Regions from separate parts of the Pseudoalteromonas sp. ABV4_021 genome, predicted to be linked through region 1. Evidence: predicted binding sites of a transcription regulator. Region 1 holds the regulator's gene; each other region holds the start of a gene.
The links. Region 1 encodes MetJ, which represses methionine synthesis genes. Its sites were predicted from a motif close to TAGACGTCTAGACGTCTA; they were not measured.

Region 1 (11,162 bases):
AGTAAACGCCCGAAGGAACTACCAGTGCAACCTCGTCCATAATCTGTGTACCAAGATTTCGGTTACTCTGTAACTCTTCAATAAGGCGCATACGCTGCTGCAAACTGGCTTTTCGCTTATCTAGCTCGTTAATATCTTTAATTCGTTGATCAAGTAATGCTATTTCTGAGGTAAGGAAGTTATTACGCACATTTTGGCCATCTTTTAATGCACCGTAGAACATACTAAGTGCAAACATACTGCCAAACGCAACAATAACAACGAGCACAAGTATAGTAATAAACTGCTTTTGTGCTTCCTTGCGCGACGCATCACGCCACGCCAAGAGGTTTATATGTGGCATGGTGAAAAACTCCTTAGTGCTAAGCCCGTCGCTACTGCTAACTGTGCTTGGTTCTTCTCTAAAGATTCACGGTCCACGCCCGGTGCTAGCTCCATCTTTTCAAATGGATTCATAATGACTGAATGAATACCTAACTCATCAATCAGTAGCTTATCTAAGCCAGAGATTAACGAGGTACCTCCAGATAATACGATATAGTCAACTTGGTCTTTACCACTTGTGGTTAAGAACATTTGGATAGCACGACGAACCTGTTGCAAAAATGATGTCTGGAACGGTGCTAACACTTCAAACGTATAGTTTGGTGGTAAGTCACCAGAAGTTTTTGCAAGTTCCGCTTCATCGAAGCTCTTATTGTAATAAGAAACAATACTTTGCGTATATTGTTCTCCACCAAAAACCTGATCTCGAGTATACAACGTCTCACCGTTCTGGGTTACGCTAATTAGCGTCATCGTTGCGCCTACATCAATAAAGGCAACAACCTTGCTTGCAGCGTCTTCTGGCAGGAAGTCGTAGCACAATTCAAGGTTACGACTTAACGCATACGCCTCAACATCAACAACTTTAGGTACAAACCCACCTGATTCAACGGCTCCGGCACGTGCTTCAACACTTTCAGTACGCGCAGCGGAAAGTAAAACGTTCACTTTTGAAGGATCAGCATCGTTCACATCAAGCTTTTCAAAATCTAAACTCACTTCGTCAAGTGGATAAGGAATCAAGCTATCCGCTTCAATTTCTATTTGAGATTCTAATTCAGCATCCGTTAAGGCTACATCCATAAAAATAACTTTCGTGATAACCGCCTGACCAGATACTGCAGTTGCCGCTTCTGAGATGTTTTTGGGGAGTTTTTTACGAATTTTATTGATTACACGACCAACAGCTTCAATATCTTGGATCGTCCTTTCAGCCATCGCCCCTTTAGGCATTGGCTCGACAGCAAACGCTTCAAGTCGATAATGAGTGTCTTTTTGGCTTAATAGCACGGCTTTAACCGAGTGAGAGCCAATATCAATACCAACCATCAGAGGCTGTGGTTTTTTAAACAGTTGACCTATCATAAACCTAACGCTAATCCTTTTTTTTATAATTATAATAACTTTATAAAATCTAGCGAAAAAATTTTATTCAAAAATTAATCAGGATATACTACCAGTGTTATCTTGTAATTGGGAGTCCATTCTCGGGAATTTTCTGTGGCTTTTATAAAAAACTTTTTACGTTTTATTATCATATGTACCATTCTTGGTACTTTTGCAGTAGTTATCCTTTACTTTTACGTAAAGCCCGAACTACCCAGCGTTGCCGTTTTAAAAGACGTGCAACTTCAAACACCTATGCAAGTATTCACCAAAGATGGCCAATTAATCAACCAATTTGGTGAAAAAAAACGTATTCCGGTTACGATAGATCAGATTCCGCAAGATTTTTTAAACGCCATACTCGCGACTGAAGATAACCGTTTCTACGATCACCCCGGCATCGACCCAATCGGCATTGTCCGCTCTGCAATCGTACTAATAACAACAGGTGAAAAGAAACAAGGTGCCAGTACCATTACCATGCAAACGGCGCGTAACTTCTTTCTAACGCGCGAAAAAGCATACATGCGAAAAATAAAAGAAATTTTTATTGCGTTGCATATTGAAAGCCTAATGACAAAAGATGAAATATTGGCACTTTATCTTAATAAAATAGAGCTTGGTCATCGTGCATTTGGTGTTGGCGCAGCGGCGCAGGTTTACTACGGCAAAGATTTAGATCAACTTAATTTGCCACAGCTTGCGATGATTGCTGGTTTACCAAAAGCCCCTTCATCATTAAACCCTATAAGTAATCCAACTCGAGCAAAACATCGCCGCAACGTTGTTCTTTCTCGTATGTTAGTTGAAGGATACATTTCACAAGCACAATTTGACGAAGCAAGTAAAGCGCCAATAACAGCGAAAAAACATGGTGCAGAAATCGAGTTTTCTTCACCTTATATTTCAGAAATGATTCGAGCAGACATGGTTGCGCGCTTCGGATTAGACGGTGCTTATAACAACGGTTATAAAGTCTACGCAACTATCACAGCTAAAAACCAAGCGGCAGCGCAAAAAGCTTTAATGGATAATATTCATAACTATGACCATCGCCATGGTTTTAGAGGAGTTAACATTTATTTATGGAACTCCGAAACTGACGCTGCTTGGCAACGCAATGAAATCCTCTCTTATCTCGAATCAGTAAATGAAATCGGATATTTAAAAGCAGCTGTTGTAGAGCAAATTGATGAGCAAAATGCTTATGCAGTACTTAAAAACGGCAATTCAATCATAATTCCATGGGACGGATTAAAGTGGGCTCGTCCATACATTTCACATTCACGCCAAGGAAAGCCGCCTGAAACAACTTCAGATATACTCTATCCAGGGGCGTTCGTTTGGCTGCAGCAAAATGAAGATGGTCAATATAAACTATCTCAAATGCCCGACGTGAGCAGTGCAATAGTGTCTCTTAACCCTCAAACCGGTGCAATTGAGTCACTTGTTGGTGGTTATAGCTTCGAGTTATCGCAATACAACCGCGCAACCCAAGCAAAACGTCAAGTGGGTTCAAACATTAAGCCATTCCTTTATTCCGCTGCAATTGAGCATGGCTACTCGCTAGGCTCAATAATTAACGATGCACCAATAAACAGTTGGAACTCTGCGCAACGCATCGCATGGCGCCCAGAAAACAGCCCTGCTAATTATGATGGGCCAATCCGTGTTCGCCGTGCTTTAGCACAATCAAAGAACGTTGTTGCTGTTCGCTTGCTTAGAGGCATTGGTGCACGCAATACGGTAGACCACTTATTGAAATTTGGCTTTTCACCTGAAGACATTAAACCACATGAGGCACTTTCACTCGGTGCTGCTTCGTTAACACCTTTAGAAGTGGCGCGTGGTATGGCAACGTTTGCCAATGGCGGACATTTAATTGAGCCATATTTTATTGACCGTATTGAAGATTCCGAAGGCAACATCGTATATAAATCTCAACCGTTAGTAGTTTGCAATCAGTGTAGCGCAGAAGAAGTGCGTGATAGCTTTCATTACGCGCCTCGCGTAATTAGCGAACAAAATGCCTTTTTAATTGCCGACGCGATGAACACTGCAATCTATGGAGAACCAGGCTGGCTTGGCACTGGTTGGCGTGCAAAAGATTTAAAACGTAACGACTTATCAGGTAAAACCGGTACTACAAACGATATTGTAGACACTTGGTTCTCAGGATTTAACAGCCAAGTAATTACCACTGTATGGGTCGGCTTTGATGATGCCGGCAAACGTTTAGGTAGAGTAAGTTACAACAATAATTTAAGTCGCAATCAATTTGCTGGCGGTGAATCAGGTGCACGAACGGCGCAGCCTGCATGGCTTGATTATATGCGTGAAGCACTAAGAGGTATGCCTAGCGCACCTATTGAACAACCTGAAGGGCTCGTCTCTGTAAGAATCGACCGTAAATCAGGGTTACTAACTAAAAAAACTGATAACTCGTCACGATTTGAGTATTTTATTAAGGGCACAGCACCAACGCAGTATACTCAGCAAGAAGTGCAGAATTTATTTGACCCTTATACAACAACGACTGATTCAGGAAAAACAACTGAAGAGCTATTTTAACGGTATCAATTCATTTATATATATCAGTTTATATAAATTAAAAAAGCCGCTAACAGTGTTAGCGGCTTTTTAATATTAATTACCCTGAGTTAAGGTTAATTACTCTGATAGCTTATGGCAAAGCCAATATAAATCAGAATGCACTCCCGCAGCGGTAACTTCGCGTCCTGCTCCAGGTCCTTGAATAATCAATGCGTTGACAGCATACCAAACACTATTAATAACAAAAATGTTATCGCCCGGAGTTAATGTCGCTACCGCAGCTGACGGAGCAACAGCTTTTAACCCCACTTTTGCCGTAATAGGTGAGGTTGTGGTATCAAGTTCAGCTACATACCTAAGTGTTTTACCTTCTCTTTGTGCATCGAGAGCGAGCTCTTCCACAAATGTATCAAGTAACTCACGTTTTGCTAATGCATCTTGCCAAGACCCTTCGGCAAGCTCATTTGGCATCCACGCCGATAACTCAATGTCGTCTAGTTCAAGTGATAAACCAAGCTCTCTCGCCAAAATAAGTAATTTTCTTTGTACGTCACGGCCAGAAAGATCTTCACGCGGATCAGGCTCAGTAAAGCCCAGCTCTCGCGCTTGCTCAACTAAATCTGAGAACTTTTTATCGAGCGAATAATTTGCCCCTAACCAAGACAATGTGCCCGAGAACACACCACTAATTTTAGTGATTTTATCGCCTGAGTTTTGCAGGTCTTTTAAAGCAAAATTAATTGGTAAACCGGCGCCTACACTTGTGTTGTAACGCCACAATAAATTTTTCTCTGTCTGCAAGCGGCGTAAATTTTCATACCAATTTAGCTCTGCGGTGCCCGCATATTTATTTGCTGAAATAATATGACAATCGTGCAACGCAAATTCAGGGTATAACTTACTAAACGCTTCACTTGCCGTGATATCAATTACCACTTTATGACCATAATCAAGCTCTTTAATAAACTCGATAATCTGCTCAGGTGACGACGCTTTTGCATTATTTTTGAAGTTTGCACTGGCTGTTGCTAGCTCTATACCCTGACCATTTAACAAACTCGTACTTGAGCGCAATAAGCCTACTAACTTAACTGGTAACAAGGTATTTAGACGCGCTAACTGGTCATTGAGCTGTGACAAAAAGACTTCACCAACATTTCCAACACCCGCCACAATCACAGCTAATTCTTGTTTAGCGGTGATCAATTCTTCATGTAATAATGACAGCGTATCGCTTTCAAGCAACTGGTCGCCAAGTAAAATAGCAAAGCCATTTTGACTCCACGCATCACGTAATGTCATGCTTTGCTTCTCTAATAATGCTTTTGCACTTTCAAGTAACTGCGATTCACTGCCGGCCTCGCTCACGATTGCCACACCAGAAACATTCGATTCAATAAGCACCGCATCTTGTAAATAATATGACGCAACTTGCTCGCCAAACTGACTTGGTACAAGCAGTAACGTATTTCCCTCTACCTCAAGCGGCTGAAGCGGATGCTGCAGAATAATGCTTAACTCTCGAATGCTATCTTTATTGTTATGAGTAAGTTGAAATACATCAACACTGGCTAGTGTCGTTAGAAAACGTTTTGCTTTCGCTTGTTCGTTAGCAACCACTTGCGTGCCATCACTATGGCTATCGTAGCTACTGCGAACGACTAACTTAATATCGCTGTCTTTTAATGGTGTCAGCGTTTTAGCGTGCAATACAGGGTTACCTAATCGCGCGAGTTGCTGCGCTTGCTGCTGGCTAATTTTATTGTATTTAACCGCCTTTTCTACTTTACGTGGGTCAGTACTGTAAACGCCTTGAGTATCAGTCCAAATTGTAACACTGCTGGCATTGATATATTTACCAAGCAAAGTCGCACTGTAATCGCTACCATTACGGCCTAGCGTCACCGTGTTACCCACTTCATCACTTGCGATAAACCCTGTCACTACATTAAGTTGGTCGCTCTTTAATGCCTGACAGCGTGCAGTATTTTCTTGATGCTTAAGGTTATTTTGTGCAACAACAAATAGCTCTCGGCTATCAAAGTGAGTCGCAGCAACCCCTTGCTTATTTAAATAATGCGCAAGTAAACGGGCAGACCACAGCTCACCGTGAGCAAGCAACCACGCCTGCTCTAACTCAGCACAGCCAGCACGTTGAGAGATTGCGTTAATATCGTCAATAAAGTGAGCATACACTTCACTTTTATCACCCAGTAATTCAGAAATTAGTGCGCATTGGTGATCTTTTAGTAACGCAATTACCTCACCAACACCTTTATGATCTTGATTGTGATAACACGACCACAAGCGCACAAGCGTGTCGGTCGTTTTACCTGCAGCAGATACAACAATGGCATCGCCATACGCTAGTTGCTGACAAATATTGGCAACTGCATGGTAGCGCTTAGCACTGCTTAGGCTTGACCCACCAAATTTATATACTTGTTTTGTCATTTAAATAATCACCACAATGCAGGTCGTGCAGCGCAGCATTGAGTGCTTTTTTCTCCACCAGCAGCGACATCTTTGTTAATTGTTTTTGCAAATGCTTGTTCGAGATCTGCGATTAAATCTTCAACATCTTCAATACCAACAGAGATACGAATTAACGTATCGTTCACGCCCGCTTTAATTCGCGCTTCAGGCGCCATGCCGGCGTGTGTCATAGTAGCCGGGTGACAAATTAAGCTCTCTACGCCACCAAGTGATTCAGCGAGGCTGAACTGCTCTACACTCGTTAAAAATTTAGCCGTATCTTCAATTGTGCCTTTAATACTAAAGCTCACCATGCCACCAAAACCTTTTTGCTGTGCTTTTGCTAAGTCATGTTGTGGATGACTTTCAAGGCCTGGGTAATAAACTTTCTCTACATGCTCACAGGTCTCTAAGTAACGTGCGATGGCAAATGCGTTTTCTTGGTGCTGTTTAATGCGCACATTTAAAGTACGAATACCACGCAGCGTTAAATACGCATCAAATGGCGTACCTGTAATGCCAATATTATTTGCCCACCAAGCGAGCTCTTCGCCTAACTCAACAGTGCGTGTGATAACCACGCCACCAACAACATCTGAGTGGCCATTGATGTATTTTGTAGTTGAGTGGATCACAATATCTACGCCAAATGAAATTGGGTTTTGTAATGCTGGAGATAAAAACGTGTTGTCAGCTCCCACTAACGCCCCTACCGAGTGAGAAACTTCCACGACTTTGGCAATATCAGTTAAACGTAAAACTGGGTTACTTGGCGTTTCAATCCACACTAGCTTAGGTTTAATGGCTTTAATCTGCTCATAGCAAGACGCTTGTGTAAAGTCGACAACCGCTACCTTTAATAAACCGCGTTTTTCAAGGCTTGTGAATAAACGGTAACTGCCACCATAGCAATCATGAGGAATTAAAATGGTATCTTCTGGCGTTAAAATTTGTGTGCACAAGTGAACAGCAGCCATACCTGTTGCAGTTACAATCCCCTTTTCACCACCTTCTAGCTTAGCAAGCGTATCAGCCAAAATATCGCGATTAGGATTGCCACTACGGCCATAATCATAGTCACGCTTTTTATCAAAATCGGCGAACGAATAAGTCGTCGATAAATATAATGGTGGAACAACCGCACCATGGTGTTTATCTGCGGTAATGCCATTGCGAACAGCAAGGGTTGTTTGTTTGTTCTGCTTCATAACTCTGCCACTTAGATGTTTAGACGTCTAAAAGGTTAAACCACTAAACAGTGGAAGTCAAAACTTTTACACGTCTATATAGCCAAATAAATGATATTTGACTATATATTTTAAAACGATAAAATTTTGCCTCTTAATATGCAGGCTATCGTCAAAATTAAATCGTAACAGATATAGGCTAGTACACTTTATGGCAACTGAATGGAACGGTGAATATATTCACCCATATGCAGAACACGGTAAAAAATCAGAACAAGTGAAAAAAATTACCGTATCTATCCCACTTAACGTATTGAAAGTACTGACAGACGAGCGCACTCGTAGACAAGTAAATAACTTACGTCATGCAACTAATAGCGAACTACTGTGTGAAGCATTTTTGCATGCGTTTACAGGTCAGCCATTGCCTGACGATGAAGATCTAAGAAAAGATAACCCTGAGCATATTCCACAAAGGGTAAAAGAAATTCTTGCTGAACGCGGCTTACCGGTTCCAGAGCTTGAAGATGAATAAAAAAAACCTCAGCATTTGCTGAGGTTTTTTTTGCTTTTAACCCAGTTAAAGCATGTAGTTTTCTGGCATTTCGATTTGTGCAACACCCGACTCAACTGCTGCTTCTGCAACCGCACGCGCTACACGTGGAAGCAAACGCGGGTCCATAGGTTTAGGAATAATATAATCTTTACCAAATTCAAGATTTGATTCACCAGACGCAGACAATACCTCTTGCGGTACCGGCTCTTTAGCAATTTCGCGAATCGCATTTACCGCCGCAATTTTCATTTCGTCATTGATCGCTGTTGCGCGCACATCAAGCGCACCACGGAAAATAAATGGGAAGCATAATACGTTGTTAACTTGGTTAGGGTAATCTGAACGACCTGTAGCCATAATTAAATCATTGCGCGCAGCATTGGCTACTTCAGGCTTAATTTCAGGATCAGGGTTAGAACACGCAAATACCACAGGCTTATCTGCCATTAATTTTAGATCTTCAGGAGCCAATAAGTCAGGGCCAGAAACTCCCACAAATACGTCTGCTTCTTCAATAACATCTTGTAAGGTGCGCTTATCTGTATTATTCGCAAACAACATTTTGTATTCATTTAGGTCATCACGGCGCGTATGAATAACCCCTTTTCTATCAAGCATATAAATGTGCTCACGTTGTGCACCACATTTAATTAACAGCTCCATACATGCAATTGCTGCTGCACCTGCACCTAAACATACAATTAATGCATCTTTTAGCTTTTTACCTTGAATCTCTAGCGCATTCAACATGCCTGCCGCGGTTACAATTGCGGTACCGTGTTGGTCATCATGGAATACTGGCACACTACAACGTTCAATAAGCGCTTTTTCAATTTCAAAACACTCTGGCGCTTTAATATCTTCCAGGTTAATACCACCAAAAGTATCTGCAATATTTTCTACAGTATTAATAAAGTCTTCGGTAGTACGGTGCTTAACTTCAATATCAATTGAATCTAAACCAGCAAAACGCTTAAATAATAACGCCTTACCTTCCATAACAGGTTTTGATGCAAGCGGCCCTAAATTACCTAAACCTAAAATTGCAGTACCGTTTGAGATAACAGCGACCATATTACCCTTTGCAGTATATTTGTATGCATTGTTCGGATCTGCTGCGATCTCACGAACCGGTTCAGCAACACCAGGGCTATACGCTAATGCAAGATCATTAACTGTCTCTGCTGGTTTGGTTAATTCGATGCTGATTTTTCCAGGAACGGGTTCAGAATGGTATTGTAGCGCTTTTTCTCTTATGTCAGACATGCGTGCCTTATCCTACGATGTTAAAAGTGAGAGATACTGGTTTAATAGTACGGCATTTAGAGTAAATAGAAGTTAAATGCGGTTATATCTTAACCTAAGACCATAGTTGAATTTACAACAATAGGCTTGTGGATATTTTCTGCTAAATCATTACCAGATTGAAGTTAATTCAGATCCGACCAGATTCACAACCATCTATTTTTTACACTCGACAGCTACTATTTTGCCAACAGATAGTAAAAATAATGAATATTGAAGCTATCTATAATCCAGTATATAGCCATCTATTTAGAATAAAAAGACATAGAAAAACCATATCACATGACAAAAATTCATATTAAATTTTAGGCACAAAAAAAGCACCCTTAGGTGCTTTTTTGAAAGAACTAAAATAGCTCTTATTTTTTGCTTGAAAGCGCGCCAAAACGCTTGTTGAAGCGATCAACACGACCACCTGTATCAAGCACTTTTTGCTTACCAGTGTAGAACGGGTGACACTCTGAACAAACATCTAAGTGGATGTCTTTACAAAGAGTTGAACGCGTTTCGAATTTGTTACCACAAGAACAAGTAGCATTGATTGCTTCGTACTTAGGGTGGATACCTTCTTTCATAGTAAACCTCTAATTAGGCCGCATCGCTCTCCAAACCCGAAGTCTGGCACCATACGTTGTTAAACAAAAATATATAGGGCGCGAATTCTAGCCAACTAACATGCCAATAGCAAGATCTTTAACCATCTTCAGATAAATTTTGTTTAACACTAGCCGCAAACACAATGCCATGATTTAATTTCCACAAATACGCTCTAAAAATAAAAGTAGAATGACTACGCCTGTTGTTGCAGAAATAGCCTTAAATGTGCCGCTTTACCGTAACTTTGATTATCTCGTTGAACCTCAGTTTCAAACTAATATTGCCGTGGGTTGTCGTGTTGCAGTTCAGTTTGGTCGTCAGCAACTTGTCGGCATTGTTGTTGCGTTAAAATCAAATAGTGAATTTCTCGACAAATTAAAACCTATCTCACGTTTAATTGATAACAACGCGATTATTGATCGCCATATGATTAGCTTTATCGAATTTGCGAGTCATTATTATCAAAACCCGCTTGGTGAGTGCTACCAAGTTGCACTACCAACTCTGTTAAATAAAGGCGAAGCAATTGATAAGTCTGCGGTGCCTATCATTAAACTGGCCGATGAAAATGCATCAGTGAATGGTAAAAAACAGCGCCAACTAATCGAGCATTTAGTTGATTCGGGCAGTACGCCAGTTACCGAGTTAAGCGCACTCGGATTCAGTAGTGCGACCGTTAAATCACTGCTGGAAAAAGCAATTATTGAGAAAACGGTTGAATACAATCGTGATTGGCAATCAAAACCTCTCGCAATCGGCGATAAACCCAAACTTAAGCGTGAACAAGCCATTGCACTTGCAGCAATTAATCAAGCTACAGGCTATAGCTGTTATTTGCTTGAAGGTGTAACTGGCAGCGGTAAAACAGAAGTTTATCTGCAAGCTCTGGAAAAGCCATTGCAACAAGGTAAACAAGCATTAGTACTGGTACCCGAAATCGGCTTAACGCCACAAACCGTTAACCGCTTTCGTAGGCGTTTTCCTAATGTACCTATTATGCTTTGGCATTCAGCAATGACGGATAATGAACGTCTATCAACTTGGCGTGCAGCACAAAC
Region 2 (11,162 bases), 930 kb from region 1:
TGCAGTTGCTATTTGTGCGGTAAGCCTTGGTCTATTTCTGCTGCCACTTACGCAATACATCGCTTATGGTCTGACATTCGCCTTTGGTTTATTTGCCTTTACGCTCTACCCGCTTTCATCAGCACTGGCAAACTCGCGTGTAGAAGATGAAGATCGTGTAGGTGTATCGTCAGCCTTACTGATTATGTTTGGCGCTGGTGCGGCGATTGGTTCGGCGGTGAATGCGCAAATTATGGCGTTTTTTGGTCACCAAGCTTTGTACGGTTCAACTGCGGTACTCACTGTGGTGATGTTTGCACTGCTAAGCTTTATTAACTCTAAGCAAAAAGCGGAACAACCCGAGCCAAGCGATTATGTGGTGGGTACATCCGATGTAACCGCATCGCCACTGGCTGCAACTATGGATCCGCGTATTGAAGAAACCACAGCGCACGAGCAATTGCTGGTAGTGGCTGAGGAAAACACTCACTCTCAAGAAGATTTAGACGATGAAGAATTTGATGACCAAGAGTTTACTAAGCAGCAACACCCAGATTTAGATGCAAGTTCACAGCAAACGCTAAAAACGAATGAAGATAATAAAACTCAAGCTTCAAGCTAACTTATTTAAATAACAAAAAAGCCCGCAAATAGCGGGCTTTTTTACATTTGGAATAATGTTTGTTATTTCACTTTCCACGTGATTTCATCGCCTGCGCGAATAGGCACAACCACGTCATCGCCTAGTGGGTATGACTCTGGTACTTGCCACGTGTCTTTTTCAAGTGTCACTGTGTCGGTATTGCGTGGTAAACCATAAAAATCTGGGCCATTAAAGCTCGCAAACGCTTCTAACTTATCTAATGCGCCTGCTTCTTCAAATGCTTCTGCGTATAGTTCAAGTGCAGCGTGCGCAGTGTAAGAACCAGCACAACCACATGATGCTTCTTTTTTATCTTTAAGGTGTGGCGCTGAATCCGTACCTAAGAAGAACTTTTTGCTGCCGCTTGTTGCCGCTTTAATTAACGCTTCTTGGTGAATATTGCGCTTTAAAATTGGTAAACAGTAATAATGTGGACGAATGCCACCTGCTAGCATGTGGTTACGGTTATACAGTAAGTGGTGCGCTGTAATCGTTGCTGCAACATTATCACCTGCTGCCGCTACAAACTCTGCCGCATCTTTCGTCGTAATGTGCTCAAGTACAATCTTAAGATTTGGGAAATCATCTACAATTTTGCACAGAATGTTTTCAATAAATACTTTTTCGCGGTCAAAAATATCAATGCTTGAATCAGTTACTTCACCGTGAATAAGTAACAACATACCTACTTCAGCCATCGCCTCAAATACCGGGTACATGCCTTCAATTGAGGTTACGCCTGAATCTGAGTTAGTAGTTGCGCCAGCTGGGTATAGTTTAGCTGCAACAATTTTACCGCTCGCTTTCGCTTTTTTAATTTCTTCTGGCGTTGTTTTATCTGTTAGATATAACACCATTAACGGCTCAAAATTGCTGTTATTGTGCGCTTGAATTCGCTCGTAGTAGCTAAGGGCAGAATCAGTACAAGTTGCTGGTGGTACAAGGTTAGGCATAATAATCGCGCGACCCATGTAACGGCTTACGTCACGTACGGTGTCTTTTAACTGGTCGCCATCACGTAAGTGAATGTGCCAATCGTCTGGGCGAGTAATGGTTAATTTAGCAGTTGTGTCTGTCATGATCCTACCTTTTATTGACGGTGAGCGGACGAACGTCCGATTGTGGTGATCTTATTGACTTGTGATGCTGCTGTAAAGCGCTAGCATGGAGGTTTATCGATAATAATTGTATACAATATCCCTTTTTGATAAGTTAGCGCACACATTAATAAAAATAGAGACCAAAAATGAAACTAACACGCGCTACTTCTCTGTTATTAACAGGGTTACTTGCTTCGGGTTGTGCATCGACAATCAACGAGCCAACAGGCACGCTTTTACAAAGCCCTATTACAATTAACACACAAGCTTATTGGCAATTAGGTTTAACCAGCAGTGACTTTGATGCCCTAGTTACCAACTTAAACGCTGGCGCCGACATTAATGAAACCCTTTATGCCCTGCGCGGTTTTAGCTATTTTGGCAATACGAAAAATTTAACAGCTGAGCAATTAACAGCACTTGATAGCGCGTTGTTTGCCCGCATGCAAACCATCGCTAAAGACGACTATCGCGCCATCGAAAACTACGCGGTAACGCTTTACCGTTATTACTACTTTGATGATTTAAAAGATAAATTAGCTAAACACTTACCTTTATTACCAAATGTAGCGCTTAGCGATGCAAGCCCGCTTGCAGCGCAATATGCTAAGTGGGAACAACTTCGCGCTATTGGCTTTTTAGCATTTGAAGCACGCAGTAAGGATGAGATTAAACAAGCGGTACTTGCACAAACTAAGTGGCAGCAAGAGTTACTCGACTTACTTCAAAACGAGAATAGCTGGCAGCAAGCGCACGCGGCTTGGGCACTTGGTTACATCCATTATATTTTAGATGATGAAGCAGCTGAAAAAGCACTTGATGAAAAAGTGTGGGCGGCACTTGAGCAAAACCCAAACACAAATAAAGAGTTTATCTTTTCACAGCGTTATTTAGTTAATAGCTTCCGTGGTAAATCAGCTTGTGATGAGGAGTTTAAAGGCCGCTGCAGCGAAATTACACTTGATGATGCCCTGCCAATTAACCATAAGTGTTCCGATTCGCTGTTTATTCGCGCACAAACCTTGTCTACCGAGCAACTTAATATCAGTTGCGAGCGTTTAATTTCGCAAGAATCACATTTCCATGACGTATATGCCACCAACCGTCAACCTGTGCCAAACGATTTTAATGAAGCGCTGCGCGTTGTAATTTTTGATAACTACACAGGTTACAACCAACACGGCCAAATGATCTTTGATATCAACACCGACAATGGCGGTATGTACATTGAAGGTAAGCCAAGCAAGCCCGGTAACCAAGCTACTTTTTATTCTTTTAAAGCATTTTGGAAAGAAGATTTTTCGGTTTGGAACCTAAACCATGAATACGTGCACTATTTAGATGGCCGCTTTAATAAATACGATGGTTTTGGGCACTTCCCTAGTCACTTGGTATGGTGGAGCGAAGGTGGTGCTGAATTAATTGCACAGGGTAAAAGCAACGACCGCGTAAATAAATTATTGCATGAAACTGAGCAAGCAAAATGGCCTACCTTGCGTGAAGTCTTTGACACTACCTACCAAGATGGTTCTAAACGTGTTTATCAATGGTCGTATCTAGCGCATCGTTATTTATCAGAAAATGCCTTAAATGATTATCGTCAGTTAGCGCACTTTTTACGTACTGACTACTTTGATGGCTACAGTGAACTACTTGACAGTTTAGTGGTGAAACACAGCGATAAGTTTGCACACTATTTAGCAAGCTATAAACAAAGTAATCCACACCAAGAAGCGACGCAAAAAGAAAAGCCAAATAGACTATATCGTTATTTATATCGCGATTATTTAATGCCTAAAACGCTTAAAATTAACGCCGAGCATAATCATATTTTATAAAGGCAAAACAAACTTTTATTGAGCAAAAGTGCTTGCTGAGTTACATTTGTGTTAATTTCTAATAACACACGGCTAGCAAGCGCTTTTATGCAGTATTCATCGGGCGACAATGTAGACGCAATTACCACCAGAGCTAATCAGTTAAGTATTATTAACGAGTTTGCTTCGTCGCTCATTCGTATTGTTGATCTAGACGAGCTCTACGACTACGTGACGCATCAAGTAGTTAAACGCCTCGGTTTTGATGAGTGCTCAATTTTTATCGCCGATTTAGAAAAGCAAATACTCAACCAAGTTTCATCCATTCATAAACACAATGATATTGAAAACGAACAGCTCGCAATTTCGATTTCAGAAGGTATTTGCGGCCATGTGTTTGAAACCGGCTGCGCCGAAATTATTAGCGACGTATCACAAGACAAGCGTTACTTAGATATTAGCGGCAACGTGCTTTCGGAAATATGTGTACCACTAGTTTACGACGGCCAAGTACTTGGCGTAATCGATTGCGAACACCCTGAGAAAGACTACTACACTGCCGATCATTTAAGTATTTTAACAACCGTTGCGTCCATGCTTAGCGCTAAAATTGATCAATGTAAAACGGTTGCCAATCTTACCGATACTATTAATCAGCTTAACTACGCACAGCTGCTTGAAAAAGGCATGTTGCAAATTGCCAACTTAAGTTCAGATTCGCAGACCATGGACAGTTTTTATACTGGCCTGCACGACATTGTTAAAACCTTACTGCCTGCCGAAAATTTGTTTATTGGTTATTACAATAAACAAACCCGTGGCTTAGAAATTCCTTACATTATTGAGCATGGCGTAGAGCGTATTACGTTAAAACGCTTTAGCAATGCACAAATACAAAAAACCGCATCGGTTTATGCCATCAATAAACAACAAGCCGTGCTGATCAATGGCGATGAATACCAACGCCATATTGATAACGGTGACTTTGATTTAATTGGTGCACAACCTAATTCTTGGCTTGGTGTACCGTTTGAATTAAACGACGAGCTATCAGGCATTATTGTGGTGCAAAGTTACAACCACAGCGTTAGCTACACCGAGCATGATAAAGACTTATTAACTTATATTAGCCAACAAATTCGCCTTGTAATTAATCGCGTTTTCGCCGAGCAAGCATTGCAACACAAAGTAATGCATGACGAACTCACGGGCATTGCCAACCGTGCATTGTTAATTGACCATTTAACCCTTGCTATTAACGCACTTGGCCGCAGTAATAACCCTAAAATTCATGCCCTGCTCTATTTAGACTTTGATCGTTTTAAAATGATTAACGATACTTTAGGCCATCAAGTCGGGGATAAATTTTTAGTTAAGATCTGCAACATTATTGGTCAATGTATTCGCGAAACCGATACCTTTGCACGCTTAGGTGGCGACGAGTTTGCTATTTTACTGTGTGATATTTTTGGCGCTGAAGACGTTACACCTGTAATTGAGCGCATAAAGCTCGCGCTGAAAGATCCTATTTTAATTGATGACCATTTACTGCAAGCATCAACCAGCATTGGTGTTGCCTTTGCCAACAAAGACACCGACGAAGCCTATAAAATTTTGCAGCGAGCAGATGCCGCAATGTACCAAGCAAAATCACTTGGCCGTGGCAAAGTACAGTTTTTTAACGACACTATGCGACAAAAACTAAAAGGCGCAGCACTGTTAGAAAGCGATATTCAAAGTGGTATGAACAAACACGAGTTTGCGCTTTTCTATCAGCCTATTTTTACCATTCAAACGGGTGAAATCATTGGTTTTGAAGCGTTAGTGCGTTGGCATCACCCCGAGCGTGGATTTATTTCACCTGCTGATTTTATTCCACTAGCAGAAGAAACCGGACAAATCCTCGCCCTTGATTTACATATTTTAGAACTTGCGGCAAAACAATTACGCCTTTGGCACGGCACATTACCTGAAGACTTTAAAGTGACCGTTAATGTATCGTCTAAGCATTTCTCAACGTTAGAGTTTGCTGATTTTATTCAGCGTCTTTACTTTGAATACAAATTGCCATTAGGTAGTTTATGCATTGAAATTACTGAATCGGGGCTAATTGAAAATCTTTCCCTTGCAACTGAAATTATTGAAAAGCTGAAAACCTGTGGCGTAAAACTGTGTTTAGATGACTTTGGTACCGGATATTCAGCACTCGGTTATTTGCATCAATTACCTATTCATATTTTAAAAATTGATAAAAGCTTTATTGATAACCTTAACTGCGGCGAAAACCACCCATTGGTTGATGCTATTTTAACGCTTGCCAGCGCCCTTGAATTTGACGTGGTAGCTGAAGGAATTGAAACACAAACCCAGCTTGATGTACTGAAACAAACTAAATGCCAATATGGTCAAGGCTTTTTGGTGGCAAAACCTATGCCTGCAAAACAAGCGTTTACCTTTTTAACCACAGGAAAACTGAGTTAAACCAAACTCAATTTTCCTGCATATCAAACGTGACTTATGCGAGCTCTTGTCTGAGCTCTTTTGCTGCGGTTACCATGTTTTTAAGTGCTGCTTGGGTTTCTTGCCAGCCACGAGTTTTTAAACCGCAATCAGGGTTTACCCAAAGGCGCTCCACCGGCACTTTTTTCGCAGCCTCTTTCATCAACTGTTTAATCCACGTTACCTCTGGAATATTCGGACTGTGAATATCGTAAACGCCAGGGCCAATTTCGTTGGGATAATCAAAATCTTCAAATGCGTTAAGTAATTCCATATTTGAACGCGACGTTTCAATGGTAATGACATCTGCATCCATATCGGCAATCGCCGCAATAATATCGTTAAATTCTGCATAACACATATGGGTGTGAATTTGCGTGCTGTCGCTTACGCCAGATGCCGATACACGAAACGCATACGCCGCCCAGTTTAAATAGTCTTGCCACTTTGATGCTTTTAACGGCAAGCCTTCACGAAATGCAGGTTCATCAATTTGAATAATGTTTATGCCCGCTTTTTCTAAATCAACCACTTCGTCGCGCAGTGCCAGCGCGATTTGATTGGCAATTGTTGGTTTATCAAGATCATCGCGGATAAACGACCAAAACAAAATCGTCACAGGGCCTGTTAACATGCCTTTCATCTGTTTATTAGTGAGTGATTGTGCATATTCGGTCCAGTTAACCGTCATTGGGTGTTTACGGCTAATATCGCCCCAAATAATCGGTGGCTTAACACAGCGCGAGCCATACGATTGCACCCAGCCAAATTGGGTAAAGGCAAAGCCTTCGAGCAGCTCGCCAAAATACTCCACCATATCATTACGCTCTGCTTCGCCGTGAACTAACACATCAAGGTCCACAGCTTCTTGCTGTGCAACGGCATAAGAAATTTCATTTTGCATTTGAGCCGTGTAATCGGCTTCGCTAATATTACCGACTTTAAAATCGCGACGCGCTTCACGGATAGCCGTTGTTTGCGGGAAAGAGCCAATAGTAGTCGTTGGTAAAATAGGTAAACCAAGCGCTTGCTTTTGAACCAACTGACGTTTAGCAAAAGGGCTCGTACGCTCACCATCTTGCTTGGTTAGGCTATCAACGCGTAACTTCACTGCGGCATCGTTTACACGAGGCGATTTCGCACGCGCTTTCACTGGTGCTGAATAGTCAATAATTGAAGTTACATCCCCCGATAGCAAGGCCTGCTTCAATAACGATAATTCGTGGCCTTTTTGTTTTGCAAAGGCAAGCCAGGATTTAATTTCACTATCAAGCGTTGTTTCTAAGGCTAAATCAACAGGCGTATGCAACAACGAACACGAAGGTGCTAACCAAGCATGCTCACGTGATGAAACGATCGGTTGTATTTGGTTGTAAACCGTTTCAAGATCCGTTTTCCAAATATTACGGCCGTTTATAACACCTAAAGACAATACTTTATCTTTAGCTATGCGCTCGTTAATCTTCTCTATATCTTGCGCTTCGGCAACCAAATCAAAATGCACGCCGTCGACTGGGTACGCTGTAATATCATCAAGGTAGTTTTCTACTGAACCAAAATACGTTGCCAGCAGCAGCTTTACACCTTGTCCATGCAATTTATTAAAACTTGTTGTAAGCGCTAAACGGTATTCCGTCGTAAGTTCTAACGCTAAAATAGGTTCATCTATTTGCACCCATTCAACACCTAAGTCAGCTAATTTACCTAAGACCTGTTGATACGCTGTCAGTAGACGTGGCAACAGGGCTAACTTATCAAATTCGCCGACAGTTTTTGCCAAATGCAAATAAGTTACCGGACCAACCAATACAGGTTTCACCTGATAACCAAGCGCTTGCGCTTCTTTTACCTGATCAAATAGCTCGGTAAAGCTAATTTCAAATGATTGATTCTCAGTCAGTTCAGGTACGATGTAGTGATAGTTGGTATTAAACCACTTGGTCATTTCACTGGCTGCACAAGCACAGCCTGATGGCGCCTTACCACGACCAATTCGAAATAAAGTATCTAGATCAATTTGCCCAATGCTACTTTGATGGCGTTTTGGTACAACACCAAACAACAAAGAGGTACTAAGTACATGGTCGTACCATGCAAAATCCCCTACCGGCAACAACTCAACACCTTGGCTTTGCTGTAATTGCCAATTGTCTTTGCGAATTGCCTGTCCTTGCTCTTGCAATTCTGTGAGTGAACTCTCATTTCGCCAATAGGCCTCAACCGCCTTTTTAAGTTCGCGCTTTTTCCCGATACGTGGAAAACCTAAGTTGTGAATTGTAATTGCCATCTTGATATCCTTTTTATTTAAGACGTTTAGATGGCTAAATATTAGTGGTAAATTTAATTCAACAAAATCGCAAGTTTTTCCAATTTAACTTGAAATAAATTAATACAAAAAACAAAATCAAAATTTTACATAGAAACCAAACACAAATTGACAGCGCTATCATAACCTATACATATATATAAAATAGAAATTTATTATTAAAATGACGACGATATGTACAAATCAACATTGAAACATGAAAAATAAACAGCTAGTATCAAATCTCTCTCACGGTCGTTCAAGTTTAATATGAGTATTCCTAAAGATGATTGATGTAAAACACCTTAAAACCATCGCAACCCTTAAAGAGACAGGGTCTTTGGTTAATACCGCACGAGAGCTTTTTCTAACCCAATCTGCTTTATCTCACCAAATCAAAGATTTAGAAAACAAACTCGATTGTCAGTTGTTTGAGCGTAAAACACACCCCGTACGCTTTACCCCACAAGGTATGTTGTTGTTAGAGCTTGCAAATGATGTACTGCCAAAAGTGGAAGCAACCAAGTGCAGATTAAAAGAAAGCTTAAACCAACCTATCTCGCAATTGCGTTTAAGCGTTGAATGCCATGCGTGTTTTCATTGGTTATTGCCAACAATTAAAGAATTTAACAACTTTTGGCCGGATATTAAGGTAGATTACGAGCGAGGCTTTAGCTACGACGCCATTCCGGAGCTACTAAACGATGAGTTGGATTTAGTACTTACATCTGATATTCGTGAAACAGAACGCCTTGAGTTCGCACATTTATTTGATTTTAAGTTAAAGCTAATTGTCAGCCCAGATCATCCGCTAGCTAAAAAAGCGTATGTAACCGCGCTTGATTTAAAAGACGAAACGATTATTTCGTATCCTATTCCACGCGAAAGACAAGATATCTTTAAGCACTTTATTCAAAATGCGCGTTTCGATGGCACCTTAAAAACTGTCGATCAAGGCTTGCTTATTTTTCAGCTTGTAAGCGCCGGTATGGGTGTTGCAGCTTTACCAGATTGGTTAGTAACCCCTTATGAAAGCCAAGGATTAATTAAGTCAATTCCATTAGGTGCGCTTGGTTTATCGCGCCCGATGTATTTAGCGATGAAAAAAACCATGAGCGACAACCCGGTTTATCGCCACTTTTTAAATACCTGCAAACAAAAAAAGGGTTAGCCACGTGCTAACCCTTTTATCTATTTAACTACAAATTAGCTTTCTAGTTCTTCATTAATTTGCTCTTCGCCACTTAATAACATTGCAAGCCAGCGCCCTTCCTCACTGTTTTCAAGGGCAATTTTCACAACCATGGTAAGCGGTACGGAAAGTAACATGCCTACAGTGCCAAGTAACCAGCCCCAAAACAATAATGATAAAAACACGACAAGTGGTGATAAGCCTAAGCCTTTACCCATAAAGCGTGGCTCAATCATATTGCCCATTACGGTGTTAATTGCCATGTAACCAATGCCAATTAAACCTGCAACGCCAGGTCCTTGCAGTACAACAGCCAGTAATACCGCCGGAATTGCCGCAATGATCGAACCGATATTAGGAATATAATTTAAGAAAAACGCCAGCACGCCCCACAAAATAAAGTAGTCGATGCCAAATGCCCAAAGCATTACCGTAACCAAAACACCGGTCGCTAAACTAACCAGTGTTTTGATAGCGAGATACGAATTAACCGAGTCTAAAAATAGGTCGATTTGTTTTTGCTTCATATCGGGATCATCAAGGGCTAAATGCACTTTTTTACCGATATAAGGCGCTTCAACGAGCATAAATACAACGGTTAGAATAATTAAAAACAAGTCAGCCATTACGCCACCAACGCCCGCGAGCGTATTAGCAGCAAGGTCGATAAGTTTACCGGGGTCTAAAAACGACATAATGCGATCTTTATCGATCAAAATATTATACTCAGCCAACATGGTTAATAAGCCTGAGAACTCGGTTTGTAATTGCTCTTTATACACGGGAACATTTTGTGAAAAGCCATTAACCGATTGACCAACAAGCCCTGCCAGACTGACCACAATTAACATTATCAGTAAAATAACCAGTGTAATTGCTGCGCCTTTGGGTACACGATAACGCCCCATTAAATTAATCAGCGGACTACAAATAATGGCAATAAATACGGAGAGTAAAAACGGAACGACAATTGCGCTTGCTAATTTCAAGCCGGCTAAAACAACGATTAAAGCCGCAAAAATCAATAAACTTTTACTGGCACCAGTAAAATTAGGCTGAACCATAGCTATCCTTAGTTCGTATTATCACTTTGTTCTAATTAGCGCTATGCTACATTATAAGCGTGGCAAATAGGAAGCTATTTGATTTATCTATGAATATTTTAATCACTGGGGCCACAGGCCTAATTGGGGCACACTTGTGTAAGCACTTAGCAAACCATCATAAGTTAATGGTGCTAACCCGCAAAAAAGAGAAAGCGTTTACCATTTTGGGGCACCATGTAAATGCGTTTGAAACCCTCGAGGATATTGACTTTAACCAGCTTGATATTGTGATTAACCTTGCCGGCGAACCAATAGCCGATAAGCGCTGGAGCAAAGCGCAAAAACAAAAAATTGAATCTAGCCGCTGGCACATTACTGAGCAAATCACCGACAAAATTAACGCAGCAGATAACCCACCACATACTTTTATATCGGGCAGTGCTATTGGCTATTATGGCAGGCAAACTGAGCCGGTTGATGAACAGCATAACCAACCCTTTGATGAATACAGTCATTACCTTTGCAAACAGTGGGAAACGCTTGCCAAAAAAGCGCAATCGGATAAAACCCGCGTGTGTATT
Region 3 (11,162 bases), 280 kb from region 1:
AATTGTTTGCTCTAATGTAACAAACTTAATCTGCTGCGACTCCAGCAATGACATGCTCGCAGTGGAACCGCCGGGGTAATTTAAAATCACTGCGTAATCTGGTTTGGGGTTTTTCGCTAAATATTGTTTTAGCGCTTCTAATTGAACAATACGATTACCACCGCCATAAATCACCTGCATTTTTGTGCCAAGTTGCAGCGCTGCTGATTGCGCTATTTCTTCAACACTTTGCCAAAAAGGCTCATTGGGGATAGACGGGTTTACAAATAAAATATTTAACTCAGCACGCACCGAGTTACCAAATAAAATGATGCAGAACATCAAGTACTTAAAAAGTCTTATCATCACACCAAAAACAGATTCGATCATTATTCAAGTATTATCAAAGAACACTACAAAAGCGAATTTAAACGCGAAAAACTAATGCCAATTAATTGTTAGTTGATACTGCTGGCACGTCGCTAGATGCAGAACGTACAGGCAACGGATAAATGTCACTAAATGCTGTAAATTATTAGCCAAAGAAAAGGGAGATATAAATCTCCCTTTGGCTTTTACAAGTTAGGTCCCAGCCAACGTTCGGCTTCTTGTAAATTCATTGCTTGACGCTTGGCATAATCTTCTAGCTGATCTTGCTGAATTTGTGCAACGGCGAAATACTTAGACTCTGGGTGAGAAAAATACCAACCCGAAACCGCAGCGCCCGGCCACATCGCATAAGAGCTCGTCAACTTCATACCGATGCGATTTTCAACATCGAGTAACTGCCAAATTTTTTGCTTTTCAGTATGCTCTGGACAAGCTGGATAACCTGGAGCCGGACGAATACCTTGGTAATTTTCGCGAATAAGCTCATCGTTAGATAAATTTTCATCGGCGGCAAAACCCCAGATTTCTTTACGCACGCGCTCATGCAGGTATTCAGCGAATGCTTCCGCTAAGCGGTCGGCCACAGCTTTTACCATAATCTTGTTATAGTCATCTTGCTGCTGCTCGAATACATCCGCTAAATCGTCTTCTTCTAACCCGCCAGTTACCGCAAATGCACCAAAGTAGTCCGGTGTGCCTTTTGGCGCGATATAATCAGCTAAACAATAGTTCGGGAAGTCTTTTTTCTCGGTTTGCTGACGTAGTTGACAACTTGTCACAAGCACTTCAGTGCGCGATTCATCGGTGTATATTTCAATATCATCTTCCACACGGTTAGCAGGGAAGATACCCATCACGCCTAACGGCTGCAGCTTGTTTGACGACGCTAAATCATCGAGCATCTCGTTAGCATCTTTAAATAGTTGCTTTGCCTCTTCCCCCACAATTTCATCTTCTAAAATGCGCGGGTATTTACCAGCAAGCGACCAGGTCATAAAAAATGGCGTCCAATCGATATATTCACGCAGAGTCTCAATCGAAACATCTTTAAACTCTGTTACACCAATCTGCTTTGGCACAGGCGGCGTGTAATTTACAAAATCAATTGGTGCGCTATTAGCACGAGCTGCGGCAAGTGTAACTGGTTTTGAGCGTGGGCGTTTACGCGCTTGTTGCTCACGCACTTTTTCATACTCAGCAGTCGTTTTTGCTAAAAACTCGGGCTTTTGTGTTTTACTTAACAAGCTTGACGCCACACCAACTGCACGCGAAGCGTTATTAACATACACCACGCCTTTGTCATATTCCGGTTCAATTTTAACCGCAGTATGCGCTTTTGATGTGGTTGCACCACCAATTAATAAAGGAATATCAAACCCTTGGCGCGTCATTTCTTTTGCCACATGCACCATTTCATCAAGCGATGGCGTAATCAGGCCAGAAAGACCAATAATATCGACTTTCTCTTCAATGGCAGTGCGCAATATAGTTTCCGCAGGTACCATTACCCCAAGGTCGATCACTTCGTAGTTATTACATTGCAACACAACACCCACAATGTTTTTACCAATGTCGTGTACATCACCTTTCACGGTAGCCATTAGGATTTTACCGTTGGTAGCGCCTTCTTCTTTTTCCGCTTCAATATATGGGTCAAGGTAGGCAACTGCGCGCTTCATCACCCGCGCCGATTTAACAACCTGTGGTAAGAACATTTTACCAGCACCAAACAGGTCACCGACGACGTTCATACCATCCATTAATGGACCTTCAATTACTTGAATTGGTTTATCAGCTTGTTGGCGAGCTTCTTCGGTATCTTCGTCAATAAATTCCGTAATACCTTTAACAAGGGCATGCTCTAAACGTTTTGCAACAGGCCAGCTGCGCCATTCTAAATCTTCTTTTTTCGCTTCAACGCCTTGCCCTGAGTATTTAGGTGCAAGTTCAACTAAGCGCTCACCCGCTTCAGGGTCGGTATTTAATACTACGTCTTCAACTGCATCGCGCAGCTCTTTTGGAATATCATCATAAACTGCAAGCTGACCCGCATTTACGATACCCATGTCCATTCCCGCTTTAATGGCGTGATATAAAAATACCGAGTGAATGGCTTCACGCACCGGGTTATTACCACGGAATGAGAAAGATACGTTTGATACACCGCCCGACACTTTACAGTGCGGTAAGTTTTGTTTAATGCGGCGTGTGCCTTCAATAAACTCAACAGCATAGTTGTCGTGTTCTTCAATACCCGTGGCTACCGCAAAAATATTCGGGTCAAAAATAATATCTTCTGGTGGAAAACCTAATTGGTCGACTAGAATACGGTACGAACGCTGACAGATTTCAAACTTACGGTCGGCCGTTTCGGCTTGCCCTGTTTCATCAAACGCCATAACAACCGCAGCTGCACCAAAACGCTTAATGATTTTAGCTTGCTTAATAAATGGCTCTTCACCTTCTTTAAGTGAAATTGAGTTAACAATTGCTTTACCTTGAATGCACTTCAAGCCTGCTTCAATTACCTCCCACTTCGATGAGTCGACCATAATTGGTACACGAGAGATATCTGGCTCTGACGCAATTAGATTTAAAAAGCGTACCATTGCCGCTTTTGAGTCCAACATGGCTTCATCCATGTTGATATCAATAATTTGCGCGCCGTTCTCTACTTGCTCACGGGCAACTTCCAGTGCGGTTTCGTAATCTTCTTCTAGGATTAAACGTTTGAAACGGGCTGAACCCGTAACATTGGTACGTTCACCAACATTGGTAAATACTGCTGTACTGCTTGTCATGTTTGCTCCTAGTTTAAATTACAGGCTTCAAGGCCAGCTAAACGCATGCGCACTTCAATTTCAGGTAATTGGCGCGGTGCTACATTTTTTGTGCCTTGATACATCGCATTAATATGCTCAGGCGTGGTGCCACAACAGCCACCGACAATATTAATAAAGCCTGACTCTGCCCAATCAATAATCTCTTTTGCCATTTCATCAGCTTCTAAATCGTATTCACCAAATTCGTTCGGTAAGCCTGCGTTAGGGTGAACCGACACAAAGGTTTCACACACACGCGATAACTCTTCTACATATTGGCGCAATAAATCTGGCCCAAGGGCACAATTAAGGCCAATTGAAATAGGTTTAATATGACGAATAGAATTGTAGAATGCCTCAGTTGTTTGGCCTGATAAAGTTCGGCCTGAAGCATCAGTAATGGTGCCTGAAATCATTACAGGCAAGGTAACACCTGCGCGCTCAAACGCTTCTTCTACTGCAAAAGCCGCTGCTTTTGAATTAAGCGTATCGAAAATAGTCTCAATCAGAATTAAATCCGCGCCACCTTCAATCAATGCCAGTGTTGATTCAATATAGGCTTCAACAAGAGCATCAAAGGTAATGTTTCTAAAACCAGGATCGTTTACATCTGGCGAAATAGAACAGGTTTTTGATGTTGGACCAAGCACACCTGCAACATAACGCGGTTTTGTTGGGTCTTGTGCTTCAAATTCATCACACACTTTACGCGCCAGTTTTGCCGATTCAAGATTGATTTCACGGCTTAAGCTGGCCATTTCATAGTCTTCCATTGAAATGGTGGTCGCGTTAAAGGTATTGGTTTCAATAATATCAGCGCCTGCCGCAAGGTATTCACGATGAATTTGTTCAATGATCTGTGGCTGGGTTAAACTGAGTAAGTCATTATTGCCCTTAACTAACACATGCCAATTTGCAAAGCGGTCACCGCGGTAATCTTCTTCTTCCAGTTTGTATTTCTGGATCATGGTGCCCATTGCACCATCAAGAATATGAATACGCGCTTTTAATGCAGTGGTTAACTGCTGTGATTTATTCGGCATAGTTGTTAGTCCTTACGTCTTGGCTGACTAAATTAATATCGTATGGCGTGGTTTGATAAACGTAGTAGTTTAACCAATTTGAAAATAATAAAAAGGCGTGGCTCTGCCAAGTTTTACTTGGTTTGGCGCTGGCATCATCATTAGGAAAATAATTATTTGGCTTAGGTGCATTTTCTGCTTTTTCTAGGTCGCGTAGGTACTCTTTGTTCAAAGTATCTGCATCGTATTCTGGGTGACCAGTTAAATACACCTGCGAACCGGATTTATTCTTAATTAAAAACGCACCGACCTCTGGCGAACCTGCAACCACCTCAAGCTGGCTGTGGTTTGCAATATCAGCTTCATTAATATGGCCATAGCGCGAATGTGGCACTAAGAATTCATCGTCAAAACCGCGTGTTAACGCTGCATGTTCAAAGTAACGTTGATGTTTAAACACACCGCAAAGCTTTTTCGCTTTAAGTTTGCGCTTCAATCCATAGTGATGAAATAGCCCTGCATGAGCAGCCCAGCACGAAAACAAGGTAGAAGTAACATGTTGCTCAGCCCAGTCGAAAATCTCTTTCAGCTCTTGCCAATAAGCCACATCACTATATTCTAGGTGTGCCAATGGCGCACCAGTCACAATCATGGCATCGTAGTTTTCGTTTTTAACTTCTGAGAAATACTTATAGAACATATCAAGGTGTTGCTCAGAGGTATTTTTGCTACGGTGAGTATCTAAACGCAGCAACTCCACATTTACCTGAAGCGGCGAATTAGCCAGCAAACGAATAAACTGCACTTCAGTCTCAACCTTGTTTGGCATCAGGTTTAAAATGGCTAATCGCATTGGGCGGATCTCTTGTGTTTGCGCACGGCTTTGTGGCATTACAAACACATTTTCTTGCCTTAATGTATTAATGGCGGGCAATTGATCGCGCACTGTGATTGGCATCATTGTATCCTTATTACTATGGTAAATTGGGTTTAACCTGACGCTAATTATGAACGGATAGCCGGAAATATCAAGCTCCAGATGTTTAGATGTCCATTTAAGATTAAAGTGAAAAATACGCCAACCGTACTCCTACCGACAAATCCACCTCTCATTTCATAATAAGTGCTTTGTAAAAGTCACCATTACGCTCCCATCGTTTAAATCAACTTTTAACTAATGCTTTTGATTTTAATAATTTTTTACATTTTTCGAATAACAAGTGTTGCGACAAATAAAAAACAGCATTAGGATCGAATAAAAATCAATATCATTTACATTATAATGAGCTTTTTAGCAATTATCCCAATCTGGCTTGGATGCCTAGCCTGTTATTTAGGCAGTGAAAAACAACTACTGCTCAGTAAACCAATGAATAAATCTATTGCCAATTTTTTATTAGTTATTGGCTATTTTATTGGTGTTGCCATTTTCTCGCTGTCTTTTGCGCTTGCATCTTCGCTACTGGCGGCCTTTGTCGCATTAATGCTTGCGCTGGTAAGCCACACAATTTTAAGCACTTATACAAAAAACATTTGGCGTTTCAATGCACCCGTTGTGGTATCACTATTCGTTTTAGCGGGGGTGAGCTATGTGGCCTAAAACGTTAATTGGCTTCTTTTTTGGTCTTTTGTTATCAATCTCAATCGTGCTCAATTTAAATTTGATTTTGCCATTAGCGGAAGACGTTAGGCTTATTTCAGGCTTGGTGTTGGCATTCCCTATTTGGGCGGGCGTACTGGTGTGGAGTTACGCATTTGAAAAAGCACGCAAAGCCGCCAAAAACATTAGCTTTGTTCTTATCCCCTCTTGCTTACTCAACGTTATTCTTTTGATGAGTCAATAATAATGAATAATAAAACTCTGAAATCATTAACTAATGCACATGCATGGATAGGTCTTGTTATATCTATCGTGTTATTCATTGTATTTTTTGCCGGTTCAATTAGCTTATTTCGCGAAAATATTGTGGCATGGGAAAAACTACCAATACATGCAAATCAAACGGTCTCCACAAACTCTCAAAACGTAAGTTACGATAACGCAATTGCGACCATTAATAAGCAATATGATGTATATGTCGACCACAGGTTTTATTTATTACCGCCAACCGAACATTCACCGTATATAGAAGCTTACTTTGCAAAAAACATTGAAGGTACCGACCCAAAAACAGGAGAAGATCATAGCGATGTGCATATTATGCTTGATGCACAGAGCGGCGAAATTATTGGTAATGCCGATACCATGGATTTCGGTAACTTCGTTTACCAACTTCATTACAATTTAGGCCTTGGCCGCATTGGCTTATATTTTGTTGGGATCATTACCCTGTTCTTTTTTGTTGCGGTGCTTAGCGGGTTACTTATTCATTGGCGCAAGCTTTTCAAAAACTTCTTTCAATACCGTAAAGATGGCAATAAAGACAAGTGGTTAGACGCGCATAATATTATTGGCACCATGGGACTGCCGTTTCATGTGATGTATGCCTTCACCGGATTAGTTTTTAATTTAGTGATTGTCTACCAAATTTCTTATGCCCTTGTGTTGTACCAAGGCGACCAACAAAAGCTACTCGCGGCAGCAGGATTTAACGAACCCCATATTGATATCATCGACAACAAAATGACGATGAACGGCATCGACAGATTGCGTGCAATGGCAGAAAAAGACATGGATAACGCAATCATTGACCGCATTATGATTGAGCACTTTGGCGATGAAAGCGCCGTCGCGATTTTTACAGGGCAAAAGCAAGACAGATTTGCCACTGAAACCGCAGTACATTACCAACTAAGTAATCAACAACAAATCTATCTTACTAAAGACAACTACGATAATGCCGTGCGCAGTGGTTTAGGTGTAATTGCCCGTTTGCACTTTGGCGATTTTGCTGGCTACGGTTTACGGTTAGCTTTCTTTTTGCTCGGCTTAGCAACCTGTTATGTAATTTTAACCGGCAATTTAATGTGGCTAGAAAAACGTGCAAAACAGCGTAATCAAAGTCAGCGCTCTCTTAATTTTGTCACGCGAATGACAAGCGGTGGCTTTATTGGCTTTATCTTTGCCATTGCTGTGGGCTTTAGTGCTGCACGAATAATACCAATTGAGATAACAACGCGTGCTGAGATTATCGAAAACAGCGTATTTGCGTCATTTTTGCTGATGTTAGTTCTTGCTCAATTAATCAAACATAACGCGAAATTCAATCAATATTCATTGCAACTGAGCGGCGCAATATTTGCCCTTGCTGTCATACTAGATTGGGTTTTACTGCCTAGCGCAACGGCGCAACAACTAGCAGAACACAAATTTGATGTTGTGATTACGCAAAGCATCTTATTGCTGCTCAGTGGTATTTGCTTTTTTGCAGCAAAACAAGTAGTGAAAAAAGCCGCGTTTAAAAGCACTCAAACACAACCAAGTGTTACTGAATTAACTACTCAATAAATTATTCACACAACTACATACTAAAAAGGACGATATGTTTACTGTTAAACGTAGAACCAATGCTGTAACGGCTGCAGTAAAATATGCACTAGCGACCAGCTTGATTGTTTCACCATTAACTATGGCTGAAGACGACAATGATATTGAAAAGATTATTGTTACTGGCCAAAAAATTGACCGCACTTTGCAAGAAACACCTGCCAGTGTAGCCGTAATCACCAACAAAGTACTGGAAGAGCAAAAGCTAAATAACCTTTACGATGCTCTATCTGTTGTGCCTAATGTGACTGGCGAAGTTGGCGTAGGTGGCTTTACAATTCGTGGTATCGACTCTTTTAATGTATCTGGTGGTGGTAACAGCTTTTTAACCAGCGTTTATGTTGACGGTGCGCCATTACCAATGCGAGAGATTCAACAAGGCGGTTTTTCTACTTGGGATGTAAGCCAAGTGGAAGTATTACGCGGCCCGCAATCGACACTACAAGGTCGCAACGCCCTTGCTGGTGCAATTGTTGTGAATACCTACGACCCAGCATATGAATACAGCGCTAAAGGGCGCGTGATATTAGGTGAAAATGGGCAACAAGAATTAGCGATCGCCGCTGGTGGTAGCTTAATTGATGATGTATTAGCGTTTCGCTTTACCGCCGAAGATAGAGACTATGACGGCGTTATTGAAAATATTGCGCGCAACAACGAAAACTCTGACTTTTCAAACTCAAACCTGTATCGCTTTAAACTACTATTTGAACCGATTGAAGATTTTTCAGCGATTTTAAGTTACAGCAAGTCTGAAACAGAAATGGGCGTTGTATGGACAGACGCGCACCCAAGTTACGCTAACGATTACCGAAAAGTAAACTTTAATGACCCAACATGGGAATTTACCGATTCAGACTTAGTGGTATTAAATCTAGATTACTACATTAACGATATTTGGTCGGCAACAGCAATCACAACTTATTCAGATATGCAGTATGGTTACGAATGGGATGGTGATGCATCGCCATTACCGATTGCACAACTGCACGATAAACGTTCTGACGAGACCTTAACCCAAGAGCTAAAACTGACGTTTGAATACGATAATTTAAAAGGGATTATTGGCACGTATTATTCAAATTTAGAAGTAAAAGATAAAGCGATTGGTAATCGTAGTGCCAGCTTTAGTCAACTTGGCGTGCCAACGTTGCTGGTAGCTGCACCAGAAAATGGCGGGTTAGGTTTACCACAGGCGGTTGCCGATCAGGTATTAGCGCTTTACGCACCTGTTGACCCTGTACTGCTAGATACCTATTCAAATTTATATCGTGAAATTACCAACACTGCTGTTTTTGTTGATTTTACTTACAGTATAAATGACCAATTTGATGTGTTTGCTGGCATTCGCTGGGACCAAGAAAAACAAGCCAATGCGACTGAGCAAGCCTATGGCATTGGCAATGCACACTTGCTACCAAACCCAAGCGATTATGCGGCAAACCCGATGTTTGCCCAACTTGTAGCTGGTATTAATGCGAAGCTGCTTAATATGGCAAGTCAAGCGTCACAAAATGAGCCTTTAACGTCAAAAACATTTAACGAAGTGCTGCCGAAGTTAGGCGCAAGTTACCACCTAACCGATAACATCACCACCAGCTTTACCTACCAACAAGGTTACCGCTCTGGTGGTGTCGGCACCAACTCAGCACGAGCCACACTCTTTACCTACGACCCTGAATTTACCGATAACTACGAGCTTTCACTGCGCTCAACTTGGCTAGACGGCACTTTAGTGACGAATGCCAATGTGTTCTATCTAGATTGGCAAGATCAACAGGTTAGCGTGCAGCTGTCGGGCAATCAATACGACAGAGAAACCACAAATGCTGGTAAGTCGACGGTGCAAGGGTTTGAGTTTGAACTATTCTACTACCCAACGAATAACTTAACGCTAACTGCAGGCTTTGGCCGTGCTAAAACCGAGTTTGAAGAGTTTTTAGTTGCTATTCCAGGCGAACCGACGCTTGATTTAAAAGGTCAGCCATTTGCGGATTCACCTGAATGGACGGCAAACTTAGCCGCAAGTTACCACACTGATTTTGGTTTATATCTATCTGCTGATGCAAACTACCAAGACAGCGCGTTAGCCGATACCATGTATCAAAATAGTAATGAAATGAAAAACCTGTGGGGCGAAAACTATGTGCCGCAAAATGACGCGCGTACGTTAATAAATGCGCGTATTGGTTATCAGTGGGAAAATTACGATATTCAACTATCGGCGAAAAACCTAACGGATAAAGTGTATGACGCACGTGGTGCGCGCACCAACAATAAAACCCTTGGCCAACCTCGCCAATTAAGTTTAAGTTTTACTGCTAGCTTTTAAGCGCGTGTAACTATCTTGCAGGGGAAGTGATTAACACTTCCCTTTTTTACATTAAGTGTTTAACTAATAGTGGTTTACCACGGCTAATTTGATTTGCTTGCGCTAAAAACAACTCAGCGGTGGCCATAGCATCAGTAAGTGCATTATGACAACTGTATTCGGGCAAACGATAGCGCTCGCGACAACTGCTTAAGGTTAAGCTATCTTGCGCAATTACATGCCCTTGGCGAGCAAGGCGTTTATGTTCAATATTCATAGTATCGAGTATTGCTAAAGGCTTGTGCAATAAACCCGCTTTATTAAACGCGATACGTAAAAATCCCCAATCAAGCTGTTGGTTATGAAATATTAATACTTTATCGTCAAGTAGCTCATTTAACGCTTTAAGCGCCTCATTTAACGGTACACCTGCCGCAATCGTTGTATTATCAATGCCGTGAAACACAGGGCTTTGATTTAAATTATTCACCTGATTATTAATAAAGTGCTGACATTGACCAATTTGAATACGTTGATGACTAATTGGCACCCACGCAATCGAGACAATTTCATCTTGTTTTGCATTAAGCCCGGTTAACTCTAAATCAATAACTAAATAGTCCATCTTAAAACAGTTACTTTTTAATATGTCATTGTCTTTTTCGGGTAACACAAAAAAGCGCTTAATTGATTCAAGTATTCCCATCATAAACTGCCTCTAGCAAACTTAAAGGCGGCCGCTTGCTGTGCTTGTTTAATTAAATAAAACGCCTCTTTTAATTGGTGGCGTTCAAGTGAGGTTAAATCTTCTGGGTCGATACAATTAGCCGGTAACCCTTTTTGCTGTAACTGTACGTTTAAACGCAGCTGCGTAAGGTAGCGCCAACAATCTTTTAAATCATAGATATCTTTTTTACTCACTTGCTGTTGTTTAGACAACGCACTTAAGCGCTCTAAGGTATTAGCAGCGGTAACATTATGATGCAGCGCATAAAGGCGCACAATATCATTAATAATTGCCACACCACGCTTTTTTAAATCAATATACGTATGTTTTTGCTTATCTTTTTCTAGTTTAAACTGATTAAATAAACCGATAGGCACCGAGTTAGTATTAATATCCGTTGCCATTGAGGCAAAAAATATCTGAT

Region 2: metE (5-methyltetrahydropteroyltriglutamate--homocysteine S-methyltransferase) is a predicted target of MetJ. The motif match lies at 8,345-8,362, and genes of this name have one in related genera.
Region 3: ACXAFE_RS11120 (homoserine O-succinyltransferase) is a predicted target of MetJ. The motif match lies at 5,250-5,267, and genes of this name have one in related genera.

Annotation. Positions count from the first base shown of each region.
Region 1 covers NZ_JBSWVB010000001.1:2,674,804-2,685,965, forward strand. The annotation lists gene ACXAFE_RS12425 (PilN domain-containing protein) at 1-343, opposite strand, end outside; gene ACXAFE_RS12430 (pilus assembly protein PilM) at 331-1,410, opposite strand; gene ACXAFE_RS12435 (penicillin-binding protein 1A) at 1,546-4,002, shown strand; gene metL (bifunctional aspartate kinase/homoserine dehydrogenase II) at 4,102-6,438, opposite strand; gene metB (cystathionine gamma-synthase) at 6,447-7,667, opposite strand; gene metJ (met regulon transcriptional regulator MetJ) at 7,858-8,181, shown strand; gene ACXAFE_RS12455 (malic enzyme-like NAD(P)-binding protein) at 8,227-9,468, opposite strand; gene rpmE (50S ribosomal protein L31) at 9,867-10,082, opposite strand; gene priA (primosomal protein N') at 10,294-11,162, shown strand, end outside.
Region 2 covers NZ_JBSWVB010000001.1:1,747,502-1,758,663, forward strand. The annotation lists gene ACXAFE_RS08235 (MFS transporter) at 1-601, shown strand, start outside; gene pyrC (dihydroorotase) at 664-1,701, opposite strand; gene ACXAFE_RS08245 (collagenase) at 1,869-3,560, shown strand; gene ACXAFE_RS08250 (GGDEF domain-containing protein) at 3,648-6,020, shown strand; gene metE (5-methyltetrahydropteroyltriglutamate--homocysteine S-methyltransferase) at 6,055-8,325, opposite strand; gene ACXAFE_RS08260 (LysR family transcriptional regulator) at 8,630-9,514, shown strand; gene ACXAFE_RS08265 (AI-2E family transporter) at 9,550-10,599, opposite strand; gene ACXAFE_RS08270 (TIGR01777 family oxidoreductase) at 10,689-11,162, shown strand, end outside.
Region 3 covers NZ_JBSWVB010000001.1:2,389,822-2,400,983, forward strand. The annotation lists gene ACXAFE_RS11105 (ABC transporter substrate-binding protein) at 1-321, opposite strand, end outside; gene metH (methionine synthase) at 555-3,170, opposite strand; gene ACXAFE_RS11115 (homocysteine S-methyltransferase family protein) at 3,179-4,234, opposite strand; gene ACXAFE_RS11120 (homoserine O-succinyltransferase) at 4,224-5,171, opposite strand; gene ACXAFE_RS11125 (hypothetical protein) at 5,583-5,813, shown strand; gene ACXAFE_RS11130 (hypothetical protein) at 5,803-6,057, shown strand; gene ACXAFE_RS11135 (PepSY-associated TM helix domain-containing protein) at 6,060-7,661, shown strand; gene ACXAFE_RS11140 (TonB-dependent receptor) at 7,696-10,032, shown strand; gene ACXAFE_RS11145 (3'-5' exonuclease) at 10,079-10,717, opposite strand; gene ACXAFE_RS11150 (putative nucleotidyltransferase substrate binding domain-containing protein) at 10,717-11,162, opposite strand, start outside.